One region of the Bacillus sp. FJAT-53060 genome, then DNA from elsewhere that is predicted to be linked to it. Evidence: predicted binding sites of a transcription regulator. Region 1 holds the regulator's gene; each other region holds the start of a gene.

What was found. The regulator Rex, encoded in region 1, represses fermentation and respiration genes when NADH is low (regulators of the CRP and FNR family bind a similar motif). The targets are predictions, from matches to a motif close to TTGTGAAATATTTCACAA.
Region 2: WAX46_RS13450 (L-lactate dehydrogenase) is a predicted target of Rex. The motif match lies at 1,675-1,692, and genes of this name have one in related genera.
Region 3: WAX46_RS04975 (cytochrome ubiquinol oxidase subunit I) is a predicted target of Rex. The motif match lies at 1,943-1,960, and genes of this name have one in related genera.

The regions. Positions count from the first base shown of each region.
Region 1 covers NZ_JBAWSW010000049.1:5,493-9,678, forward strand. The annotation lists gene WAX46_RS13950 (ABC-F family ATP-binding cassette domain-containing protein) at 1-1,045, opposite strand, end outside; gene moaC (cyclic pyranopterin monophosphate synthase MoaC) at 1,184-1,675, shown strand; gene WAX46_RS13960 (redox-sensing transcriptional repressor Rex) at 1,691-2,344, shown strand; gene WAX46_RS13965 (twin-arginine translocase TatA/TatE family subunit) at 2,370-2,549, shown strand; gene tatC (twin-arginine translocase subunit TatC) at 2,565-3,314, shown strand; gene WAX46_RS13975 (NUDIX domain-containing protein) at 3,512-3,742, opposite strand; gene WAX46_RS13980 (YdiK family protein) at 4,031-4,186, opposite strand, start outside.
Region 2 covers NZ_JBAWSW010000043.1:14,416-18,601, forward strand. The annotation lists gene WAX46_RS13435 (glycine betaine ABC transporter substrate-binding protein) at 1-583, shown strand, start outside; gene WAX46_RS13440 (hypothetical protein) at 1,084-1,278, shown strand; partial or broken gene WAX46_RS13445 (YfcC family protein) at 1,378-1,521, shown strand; gene WAX46_RS13450 (L-lactate dehydrogenase) at 1,729-2,676, shown strand; gene WAX46_RS13455 (L-lactate permease) at 2,719-4,186, shown strand, end outside.
Region 3 covers NZ_JBAWSW010000008.1:13,336-17,521, forward strand. The annotation lists gene cydB (cytochrome d ubiquinol oxidase subunit II) at 1-462, opposite strand, end outside; gene WAX46_RS04975 (cytochrome ubiquinol oxidase subunit I) at 449-1,864, opposite strand; gene WAX46_RS04980 (hypothetical protein) at 2,853-3,068, shown strand; gene WAX46_RS04985 (GTP cyclohydrolase II) at 3,347-4,108, shown strand; gene ribD (bifunctional diaminohydroxyphosphoribosylaminopyrimidine deaminase/5-amino-6-(5-phosphoribosylamino)uracil reductase RibD) at 4,095-4,186, shown strand, end outside.

The DNA.
Region 1 (4,186 bases):
GAAAAGAAAGAGAGGATAGGAGCGGCGTTTTTTCATCATAACTTATATCGAGATCATGTACCTTTAGCACATCATTACCGCTTTGTCTTGTAATATCAAAATGAAAGCTAGCTGATTTTTCATCTCCTAATGGTTTATCTAAAAGATCCATTCGCTCTAGCTGTTTCCGTCTGCTTTGAGCCCGCTTTGTAGTCGAGGCTCTTGCTAGGTTGCGATCCACGAAATCCTGGAGTTTTGAGATTTCTTCTTGCTGCTTTTCGTACAGCTTCATATCACGCTCTAGCTGCTCAGCTTTTAGCTCAAGATACTTACTATAGTTCCCTGCAAACTTTTTCATCGCTGTTCTTGACACTTCATAGACATGGTTCACGACTTTGTCTAAGAAATATCGGTCATGGGAAATGATGAGAATGGCTCCTGTATAATTTTGCAAATACTGCTCAAGCCATGATAAGCTATCAATATCTAGATGGTTGGTCGGCTCATCCAGAATTAAGAGTTCTGGTTTCATCAATAATAGCTTTCCAAGCGCTAGACGGGTTTTCTGGCCGCCGCTTAAGGATTGGACGGTTGTGTGATCTTCAAAATGACTAAAGCCGAGCCCATGAAGAATGGAGCGCACATCTGCTTCATATTGATAGCCGCCTTGATCTTTAAAAGCCTGCTGCAGCCTGTCATAGGTTTTCATTAGGGAATCTAGCTCTGACCCTGTGGAAGAAGCCATTTTTTCCTCAATGGATCTCATCTCTTGTTCCATTTCTTTTAAATGATCAAAAACCGATAGCAGTTCGTCTTTTAACGTACGTATAGACGTCACATCGGTATGCTGTGCTAAATATCCGATCGATAGGCCTTTCGGTTTGATGATCTCACCTTGTTCGTAAGTCATTTGACCGGCAATGATTTTCAAAAGTGTGGATTTGCCTGCTCCGTTACGACCGACAATGGCAATACGATCCTTTGCTTTGACTTCCAATTTTATATTCGTTAAAACGGTATCAGCGCCAAACGATTTGGACAGCTGATTCACTTGTAGAATCATCATGTAACTTCACCTCTGCTATAATATGTTAAGTGTAGCTTATCAGCAGTAAACCGGCAAATCCTACATACGATTGCCATAGTCAAATGAAAGACAGATAGGAAAAAATAGTGTATGATTTGAGTGAGGGAGCGTTAAAAGATGAGTCAATTTAGCCACTTTAACGAACAAGGAAGGGCGAAGATGGTCGACATTAGTGACAAATCGTCTACAGTGAGAACCGCCGTTGCTGCTTCAAGCGTTCGAATGATAAAAGAAGTGTTTCAGAAAATACAACATCGTGACATTGGAAAAGGGGATGTGCTGTCTGTCGCACAGGTTGCTGGCATTATGGCAGCAAAGCAAACATCCAACATCATTCCAATGTGTCATCCGCTTGCACTAAAAGACGTTGATATCTCCTTTGATTGGGAGGAAGATGGAAATGCGCACATTCTAAACATCCAAGTACAGGTGAAAACAACAGGAAGTACGGGTGTGGAGATGGAAGCGCTCACTTCTGCTTCAGTATGTGCACTGACCGTTTACGACATGTGCAAAGCGATCGATAAAGGCATGATCATCGGTCCTACCTATCTAGTTGAAAAGACAGGCGGGAAAAACGGTGATTTTCACAGAGCATCTGATATTTAAGTTGGAGGATCTTATATGAATATAGACCAGTCAAAAATTCCACAAGCAACAGCCAAACGTTTGCCGCTTTACTACCGTTTTTTAAAAAATCTACATGCATCAGGAAAACAAAGGGTGTCATCCGCAGAGCTTAGTGATGCAGTCAAAGTGGATTCTGCAACCATTCGCCGAGATTTTTCGTACTTTGGCGCACTTGGGAAAAAAGGGTATGGCTATAATGTCGATTACTTGTTGACCTTCTTCAGAAAGACCCTTGACCAAGATGAAATGACGAATGTCATGCTCATCGGTGTCGGGAATTTAGGGACTGCTTTTTTACACTATAATTTCATAAAAAATAATAACACAAAAATTTCAATGGCTTTTGACGTCAATGAGAGTAAAATAGGAAGTGAGATAGGCGGCGTGCCTGTCTATGATTTGGATAAGCTTGAAGAGCATGTTCAAGAGGTAGGGGATATTCCTGTTGCGATTTTGACAGTACCTGCCGTAGTAGCTCAGTCCATTACAGATCGTTTGATTGCCCTTGGCATCAAAGGAATCCTTAACTTTACGCCGGCTCGATTGAATGTGCCGGAACACATTCGAATTCATCATATAGATTTGGCGGTTGAACTTCAGTCTCTTGTTTATTTCTTAAAGCATTACTCTGTTACACAGGAGGACTGAAAAAGGGGTAAAGGGGGTGGAGCAAATGGGTCCGATCGGTCCTGGTAGTTTGGTTCTGATTGCGATTGTCGCGCTCATTATTTTTGGGCCGAAAAAGCTTCCTCAATTAGGAAGAGCAGCAGGAGATACATTACGTGAATTCAAAAATGCTACAAAAGGTTTAGCTGATGATCAGGAAGAAAAAAAGAAAAAAGAAGATCAGTAGAATAGGATGAGCTTCATGAATGTCAAAGATATGCCGCTTATGGAGCATATTGTGGAACTGCGAAAACGTTTAGTGATTATTGTAATGTTTTTTGTCACCTTTATGGTGGCAGGTTTTTTTCTCGCTAAGCCGGTCATTGTGTATTTGCAAAATACTGATGAAGCGGCAACACTGACATTGAATGCATTTAAGCTCACGGATCCATTGTACGTGTTTATGCAGTTCGCATTTGTCATTGCTTTGGTTTTGACGTGTCCCGTTATTTTATATCAGCTCTGGGCGTTTATAAGTCCTGGTTTATATGAAAAAGAAAGAAAGGTGACACTTGCTTACATTCCAATTGCACTGCTATTATTTTTGAGCGGTGTGTCTTTCTCTTATTTTATTTTGTTTCCGTTTGTCGTCGATTTTATGATGCGAATGTCGAATGATTTACATGTGGAGCAAGTGATTGGAATTCATGAGTATTTTACATTTCTGATGCAGTTAACACTTCCATTTGGTTTTTTGTTTCAGATGCCAGTTGTGTTGATGTTTCTCACAAGACTGGGCATTATCACACCGATGTTTTTATCGAAAATACGCAAGTATGCCTATTTTGTCCTCATTATCATTGCCGCACTCATTACACCGCCAGAGCTTGTTTCTCACCTCATGGTTACTTTGCCAATGCTCGTATTGTATGAAGTGAGTATTGCCATTTCAAGAGTGACCTATCGCAAAATGCAGCAAACAGAGGAGAAAGACAGTCATTATGTCTCATAAAAAAGCATCGTGATTCAACATGTGATCACGATGCTTTTTATTGTGAAAGGAATTGATGGATCGAAGAAATTGATGCTTGAAATATGCAGGCTCCTGCGGAACGAAATCATGTACATCTACTTCTCTGCTTTCCTCACGTCGTTCTCCGGCTTCATCAACGTCAAATTCCTCCACCTGAATTTTTTCACATTCCCCTGTTAAAAGCTGCCTGCATCAATTAGCCTTGCTCTGTAAAGACCAGCGACTTCTTCTTTCTGTAAATGAACGTTCATCTGCTCTTCTTGATTGAGATAAAGATACACAGGGCAAAACTCACGGTCGATGAACGAAGGCATATGCATTTCATCCTTTATCACACCTGTAAAGGTAAGGTCATTAAAAGAGATGGAGAGACCGAGCTCTTCTTTCACCTCTCTCATGCATGCCATCAGAAGGCTGTTCATTTTGCGAGAAGATGGCGTGCTGCTATGATATCAAGCAGAGAAGGAAAATCCTTTTTTGCGGGACTTCTTAGCTGAAAATGGAAATAGACTGTGTCATCTTCCTTTTTTAAAAGCCAAAAATGAAATGTTTCATGCCAAAGCCTTGAGAATGTACATCAGACCGGTCGGCAATCGTTTCATGCTGCTCGTTCATGAAACTGAGTTTTTCCTTTTCCATAAAAATATGTCCTGCATAAAAAACCATTTTACAAGCGGCGGAAAATGGTTTTTGATTTATTTTTGCTGTTGTTTTTTCAGTTTGACTGAGAAAGCAAACATTTTAAACGCGATATTGATATTATAGGCCGCAAACACCATCAACAAAATGCTGTAAAATGACCACATGTCACCTGGATTTTGAATGGCCATATAGGTGAACGCCACACCTAT
Region 2 (4,186 bases), on a different contig from region 1:
TAAGTATGATTTGAAGTATTTGAAAGACCCTAAAGGTGTTTATGGTGAAGCAGAAGAAATTCATACAATTACAAGAAAAGATTTTGCAAAAGATCAACCACAAGCAAATAAATTACTTAGCCAGTTTAATTGGTCTGAAGATGACATGGGAGAAGTCATGCTTGCGATTCAAGAAGGGAAAAAGCCAAAGGATGCGGCGGCGGACTTTGTGAAGAAACATGAGGACTTAGTAAGTAAGTGGACAAAAGGTGTAGATAAGGTGAATGGTGAAAAAATTAAACTTGTCTACGTTGCTTGGGATAGTGAAATCGCTAGTACAAATGTTGTAGGAAAAGTGTTAGAGGATTTAGGTTATAACGTAACGCTGACTCAAGTCGAAGCTGGGCCAATGTGGACAGCAATCGCTGATGGAAGCGGAGATGCTTCGCTTGCAGCATGGTTACCACAAACACATAAAGTATATGCAGAGAAATTTAAAGGCAAATATGAAGATGTGGGTACAAGTATGAAAGGTGTTAAAATTGGCCTTGTGGTTCCGACCTATATGAAGAACGTCAATTCAATCGAGGATTTGAAAAAATAGCCAAATATGTTGTGTTTCCCTTATATTAGAAGGGAGCATATAGAAAAAGCAGTCTGCTCAAAAGCGGCTGCTTTTTTCTTATACTAAGGATGATGGACGAGTTGTCGATGGTTGAAGAGACAATCATGATCTTCCTGATGGTGGTGGAGTGAGTAGCTGGATGTGGCAGTAGCAGATCGAAATGTTCAAGGAAACGTATGATTGCAATTGCTATATCCCTGATCTCATCGGTCATGGGACAAGAGCAAATGAAGAGCCATTTTCAATGAGAAAAAGCGCCCGTGAGGACATCTCATGGATTAGGTAGCATGCGCAAAGCCGTACAGTGATTCTCGTAGGATTCTCACTTGATGCGCAGATTGCCGTTGATGTTTTATCCACATCATAGAAAATAGCCGTCATCAACAGCGCTCTTGTGATGCCTCTGCCTCTTACGTACCTGCTATTAAAGAAAGATTGGTTTATTCAGCTTCAAGCCGAGAAGCTCGGAATACCAAGCCATGCAGATGGAGCACTATGCAACTGATTCAAAACATTTGCTGAAGGAAACCCTTCAAACGATGTTCCAAGAAAAAATCTCCATTACAAGCTCCAAACACATTTCAGTAAGCGAAGGCACGTATTCTCGTCACAGTGGGAGAAAGAGGCATTATGAAACGGTCATCGAAAAAATAATCAATGCACACCCGCAGTGAGGTGTCATCGTTCCAGCCATTGGTCATACGTTTACATTTGAAAAGGAAGAACTTTTTACTGAAATGGTCAAATCCTTTGTGGAGATGCGTGATGTACCAGCGGATTTAATGGGAATCACCAGACAGGTAGCTGTAGAGGTGGTTATGTTCGGAGAAGGGGTTGTCAACTCGTCAATCCAATATCAGGTTTTTGCACCCATTTGGTTTGTCATCGGTCATGTGTTTATTTGTATCGGGGTATGATCAACGGGGGACCTTAGAGAGTGGGGCAGCTTTCTTTGTGAAAATATGTATGGAGACAGCGGTTTGAAACCATAATAAGAGTGTTCACAAATTCGATACATATTTTTTTGAGCAATCCCCTTGCAAAAGTTTGTGATGTATTGCACAATATAAATGTGAAAATATTCACAAACAAAACAACTTAGTTTTACGGGAGGATGAGGAAACATGACAAATGAGAAAGTAAACAAAGTAGCACTTATTGGAGCAGGTTTCGTTGGCAGTAGTTATGCCTTTACATTAATAAATCAAGCGATCACAGATGAATTGGTTGTTATAGATTTGAACCAGGACAAAGCAATGGGTGACGTGATGGATTTAAACCACGGGAAAGTTTTTGCCCCGCATCCTGTGAATACATGGTATGGAGATTATGAGGATTGTCAGGATGCAGATATTGTGTGTATCTGTGCTGGAGCGAACCAAAAGCCAGGTGAAACAAGACTTGACCTTGTTGAGAAGAATTTAAATATATTTAAAGGCATTGTAGAAAATGTCATGAAAAGCGGATTCGATGGCATTTTCTTAATTGCCACAAACCCTGTTGATATTTTGACATATGCGACTTGGAAATTCAGTGGACTTCCAAAAGAAAGAGTGATTGGTAGTGGTACCACTCTGGATACCGCAAGATTTAGATATATGCTCAGTGAGTACTTTGAAGCAGCGGCGTACAACGTGCATGCGTACATCATTGGAGAGCATGGGGATACAGAGCTTGCTGTTTGGAGTCATGCGAATATCGGAAGTGTACCGATCACAGAATTAATGAAGAGAAATGACCAATACAAACAAGAAGACTTAGATGAGATAATGGAAAATGTTCGTCACGCCGCTTACCAAATTATTGAGAAAAAAGGGGCCACATACTACGGCGTAGCGATGAGTTTAGCTCGCATCACAAGAGCGATCTTGCATAATGAAAACAGCATTTTGACTGTCAGTACGTATTTAGATGGAGAGTACGGAGCAGAGGATGTCTACATTGGTGTACCTGCCCTTGTGAACAGAAATGGTGCAACAAACGTGATGGAGCTTGCACTAAATGACACAGAAAAAGAAAAATTCGAACATAGTGTGAAAGTGTTAAAAGAGATCTTGGCTCCTCATTTTTAATCAATCAAGGCAACCTATCTGAGCAGAAAAGGATGAATCGTTATGTGGCAGCAAATCTATGATCCGTTTGGTAATGAGTTCGTGAGTGCATTGGTGGCAATGCTTCCAATTTTATTTTTCCTACTTGCATTAACCGTATTTAAGTTAAAAGGTGTTTTAGCCGCTTTTTTTACCTTAATCGTCAGTTTTGTAACAGCTGTTTTCTTCTTTCATATGCCAATTGAAAAGGCATTATCTGCTGTGCTGCTCGGTATATCTAATGGGCTGTGGCCGATTGGATATATCGTCATCATGGCCGTATGGCTCTATAAAATTGCTGTGAAATCAGGAAAATTTGATGTCATTCGTTCTAGTATTGCAGGGATCTCTCAAGATCAACGTCTTCAGCTCTTATTAATTGGTTTTAGTTTTAACGCATTTTTAGAGGGCGCAGCTGGATTTGGTGTACCGATTGCAATCAGTGCTGCCTTACTAACAGAGCTTGGGTTTAAACCACTCAAAGCTGCGATGCTCTGCTTAATTGCCAATGCTGCATCTGGCGCATTTGGTGCAGTGGGAATCCCAGTCATTACAGGGGCGCAAATGGGTAATATCACACCGCTCGCTTTATCTCAAACTCTTGTGTATACGATTCCGTTTATTTCGTTCTGTATCCCGTTTCTACTGATTCTGATTGTAGACGGCTTCAAAGGGATCAAAGAAACTTTGCCAGCACTACTTATTGTTAGTGGAAGTTATGCCATTTTGCAAGCTGTGACGATGGTCACTATGGGTCCTGAGCTTGCCAATATTATTTCAGCCTTAGCAAGTATGGGGATCTTGGCTTTATTTCTTCAAAAATGGCAGCCAAAACATATATATCGTGAAGAAGGAGCACCAGCCATTGAACAAAAGCAAACGTATAGCGGCATTGAAGTCATGAAAGCATGGTCTCCGTTCTATATCTTAACTGCTGTTATTACAGTATGGAGTCTGCCAGCATTTAAAGCATTGTTTGCTGAAGGAGGACCACTGAACTGGACGACGATTTTAGTGAAAGTGCCGTTTCTACATCAGCAAATTGTGAAATTACCGCCAATTGCACAAACAGAAACTCCAATTGATGCGATCTTTAAGATGGATGTCGTCAGTGCAACAGGTACTGCCATTTTCATCGCGGTCATACTGACAGGATTGTTTAGCAGAACGATCAAATTAAAAGAAGGCGCTGTCTGCTTAAAAGCAGCGGTGAAGGAGCTTTGGGTACCTGTTCTCACCATTTGTTTTGTCATGGGTTTTGCAGGCTTGTCGAACTTTGCTGGACTTAGCTCTGCGATTGGACTTGCGCTTGCAAAAACAGGCGATTTATTCCCTCTTGTCAGCCCAGTGCTTGGTTGGATTGGTGTGTTTATTACTGGGTCTGTTGTAAGTAATAATGCCTTATTCGGTAACCTTCAAGCGGTCACTGCTTCTCAAATCGGCTCACAGGTAGGTCTATTAATCGGTGCGAATACGACCGGTGGAGTCATGG
Region 3 (4,186 bases), on a different contig from region 1:
GAAACCAGCGTACATATTCATGCTTTGATCAATTGGCATCCCGCGTAAAATACTTGTGAATAGCACACCGAGCAAAAACGGCGGAAGTAGACTGCCACAGAATATGACCCAGTCCCACGTTTTGATCCAAGAAGCTTTCTCGACCTTCCCTCGGAACTCAAAGGCGACCCCCCGCCCAATAAGCGCTAATAGGAGAACCGCAAATGGAATATAGTATCCACTGAACATCGTGGCATACCAGTGAGGAAACGCTGCGAATATAGCGCCGCCAGCTGTAAGGAGCCACACCTCATTCGCATCCCAAAAAGGACCAATCGTATTGATTAAAATGCGGCGCTCATGCGCATCCTTTCCAAGCAACTGCATAGACATCCCTACACCAAAATCAAATCCTTCTAAGAAGAAAAAACCAACAAATAATAATGCGACAAGAATAAACCAAATCTCGTTAAGATATGCCATGATATGCGCCTCCATCAAATGGATCTGTAGATAGGTCCGTTTCATCCTTTTGATCTGTATCCTCTTCAGAATGTGCCCCTTTTTTAATTTCTCGAATGAATAAGTAGGCAAGCACGATGACAAGAATCAGATAAATGGTCGTAAAGCTAATGACTGAGAATAACAGCATGCCATAAGATACGTTCGGTGAAATCGATTGAGCGGTCGTCATCATGCCAAAGACGGTCCACGGCTGACGCCCGATTTCAGTCATGATCCAGCCGGCTGAGTTCGCAATAAACGGGAACGCAATCATCCAAACCATAAAGCGTAAATACCATTTGTTTGATTCAAGTTTCTTTCTAAAGCTCAAGTACAAGCCCATCATACTAGCAAAAATCATGAGCATTCCTGCACCAACCATGATTCTAAAGCTCCAGAATGTCGTTTTTACTGGAGGAATGTAGTCTCCTGGGCCAAACTTCGCTTCATATTCTTTTTGAAGTGTTAGCATGCCTGGAACATCTCCACTGAACTTCTGATAAGCCAAATAACTTAAAGCAAACGGAATATTGATTTCTCCAGAGTTTTCTTTTTTATCTGTGTTAATGTTGGCAAAAAGTGTCCAAGCGGCTGGATCTCCACTATCCTGCCAAAGGGCTTCACTTGCTGCCATCTTCATCGGCTGTGATTTCATTAGGTGCTTCGCTTGATCATGTCCAGAGAACGCCACACCCAAGCCCGAAATGAGCGCGAGTACCATGGCAATCTGGAATGATTTTTTAAAAAAGGTGATTTCTTGTTTTTTGATCATTTTATAGGCACTAACTCCTGCAATAAAGAAAGCACCTGTTGCCAGCGCACCAAACAGAACGTGCGGGAACTCAACCCAGAGCTGCGGATTCGTCACAAGAGCTCCAAAATCATTCATCTCTGCACGGCCATTTTTAATGACAAATCCGACTGGCTCCTGCATAAATGAGTTGGCGAGTAAAATCCAAAACGCCGAAAAGATTGTACCAAGGGAAACTAGCCAAATACACAATAAGTGGATTTTCTTCGGTAGACGATCCCAGCCGAAAATCCATAGTCCAATAAATGTAGATTCAAGGAAAAAGGCTAATAGTGCCTCAATGGCAAGCGGTGCACCAAAGACATCACCAACAAACCTTGAATAGTCAGACCAGTTCATCCCAAACTGAAATTCCTGCAAAATCCCTGTCACCACACCTACTGCAAAGTTGATTAAGAAAAGATGACCCCAAAACTTCGCCATCTTTTTATAGATGTCTTTTTTCTTCACCACATAAAGGGTCTGCATCAATGCGACGATAAACACCAAACCTATAGACATAGGAACAAAAATAAAATGAAATAATGTCGTTGAGGCAAATTGAAATCTTGCTAAAAATAGCTCACTCACAGCCTACATCCTCCCTTACTTTCACATGCCGAATGATTCGAATTCCTCATGCTCAGAATTTCACAAAAAGTCCACTGATTGTTCAATTATTCACAAATAAAAGTCCGTTTTTAAAATGGTTTACTCGGTGAACTTTTACCCTTGATTTTCATTCGGCTAGTTATTTATACCTGTACTTTACACCCATGCACTTCAAAAATAAAGTAGTTTTTACCTAAAAATTGGGTGATGTTGTGTCAGTTGTTTGAATACTTTGTCAAAAATATGTGACGGAAAGAAAAAAATCACAAAAAAATAGCACTGCCTCTTAGTTTCAGCGCTTTGATTATGTTTGGGGTTCCCCCAACCAAATAACACAAACCAAAAAATACAATTTATGGTAGGTGGAAATCCGATTTTCCTCGTTAAGGGAAAAATCATTCCATTTTGAAGAGAGGGCTTTGTTAGCTGTATCTAATGCGAGTTCCTTTGTCCCTTCTTTTATTGCTAATTCTTCAACTAATTCAATCAACTTTCTTCCGATAATTAAATCATCTCCTGAAAAAACAAGGTGTTAAGTTTAGCCATTCAATAATATGGATGTTTTAGTTAGCTAAAAAGATTAATGACAGAATGGGAGTACAAACCGGTATTATTGCACTGTTAAATCATTCAATAGATATAATAAAATAAATAATATATCCCGATCCATTTTTGGGTATGTGTTTTTTTACAATTCAATAGACAAAACATTCCGGAAAGCGTCTAAGTTCAAATATATCGTTCAGTTACTAAAAGTAACAATGTATACATTTTGATAGGTTATCAAAAACATTTGAACGTGCCGACGCATATAACGAAGGGATGAACGAGCTTGAATACAATGAAGCAGCTAAGATTGGGTGTAACAGAATGACATGTATCCAACTTTGAGCGTTCTTTGCCTTTTACTATATTAGTTAGATGGAATCCACCGTCACCTTTGGTTGTGTTAAAAGAAGATGCCCAATTGAAAGAGAAACCTCATCATGAGCCAGGGTTTATCATTTTGCTGTATTTATTACTTACCAGAAAAAACCTGGGCAAATGGCTGGCACAGGTGATCAAAAAAGGCTATCCTTTAATTGGAGTATGCGATCACTTTTTCAGTGAAACCATTTATTTAAGTGATCCTGATGACATTGGCGTCGAAGTTTATGCTGATCGCCTGAGGATGTTTGGATAGGTAAACATGGTGAACTGAAAGGTGGCGGAAATGCACCGCTTGATGGTGAAGATCTCCTTCAAGAAGCAGCTGATTCCCTTTATGTGAACACGCTCGGTTTTCATATCCGAATGGCTCCCCAGCGAGTTTATTTATCGCTACTGGTGTATACCATCATCACCTTGCCTTTAATGCATGGGAATGCGGGAGAAAAGGAGCCATTGATCGACGTTTTTCAGGAATTAGAAGCTATACATTGGTTTTCCCAGAAGAAACAGACAAAAAAGAAGGTGCAAAATATGGACAAACACACAGAGGTTAAAACAGCTATTTTAAAAGATAAAATCAAACGAGTACAGCAAGAAGACGGATATATATATATCACTGGCCCCATTAAACTGCCAGTCAGTTTAGACGGTAGAACCGTAATGTTCAACTGGTATTCATGGTTAAAGGACGATGGAAAAGAACCGTTATCAGATGAAGCCTTAATTGAAAGCCTCTCCTCCCGTGAGCTTGCGGATCACCAGCAATCAAGTGTTCTTGTTTACGGAGATTTCAAACATGCTGATGAAGCACTGATCCGTATGCATTCTATTTGCCACACTGGCGATATTTTCGGAAGCAAACGCTGCGACTGCGGGTTCCAATTGAAACAGTCCATGCGAATGATTGAAGATAATGGAGCAGGCGCCCTGTTTTATTTAGCCAATCATGAAGGACGAGGCATAGGTCTTTTCAGTAAAGCCATGGCCTACATTCTCCAAGAGAACGGCTACGATACAGTGGAAGCAAATGAAGCACTCGGCTTTGAAGATGACACGCGTCAATATGAAGAAGCCATTGCCGTTCTTCAAACACTGCGTACAAAGCCAGTGAGACTCATTACCAATAACCCGAAAAAGACAGATGCCATCAGCCATGCAGGCCTTTCTCTTTCTGGACGGATTTCGCTTTGGGGTGATGTCTCTGAGTTCAACGAAAAATACTTGCAGACAAAAATGAACCGCTCTGGTCACATGAAGGCGGATCAAGAGGTGCATACGATTGCCACATCATGAGCGATATATGAAGCTAGCCCTTGAAAATGCACGGGCAATGAAAGGTCAGACATCTCCAAACCCGCTCGTCGGGGCTGT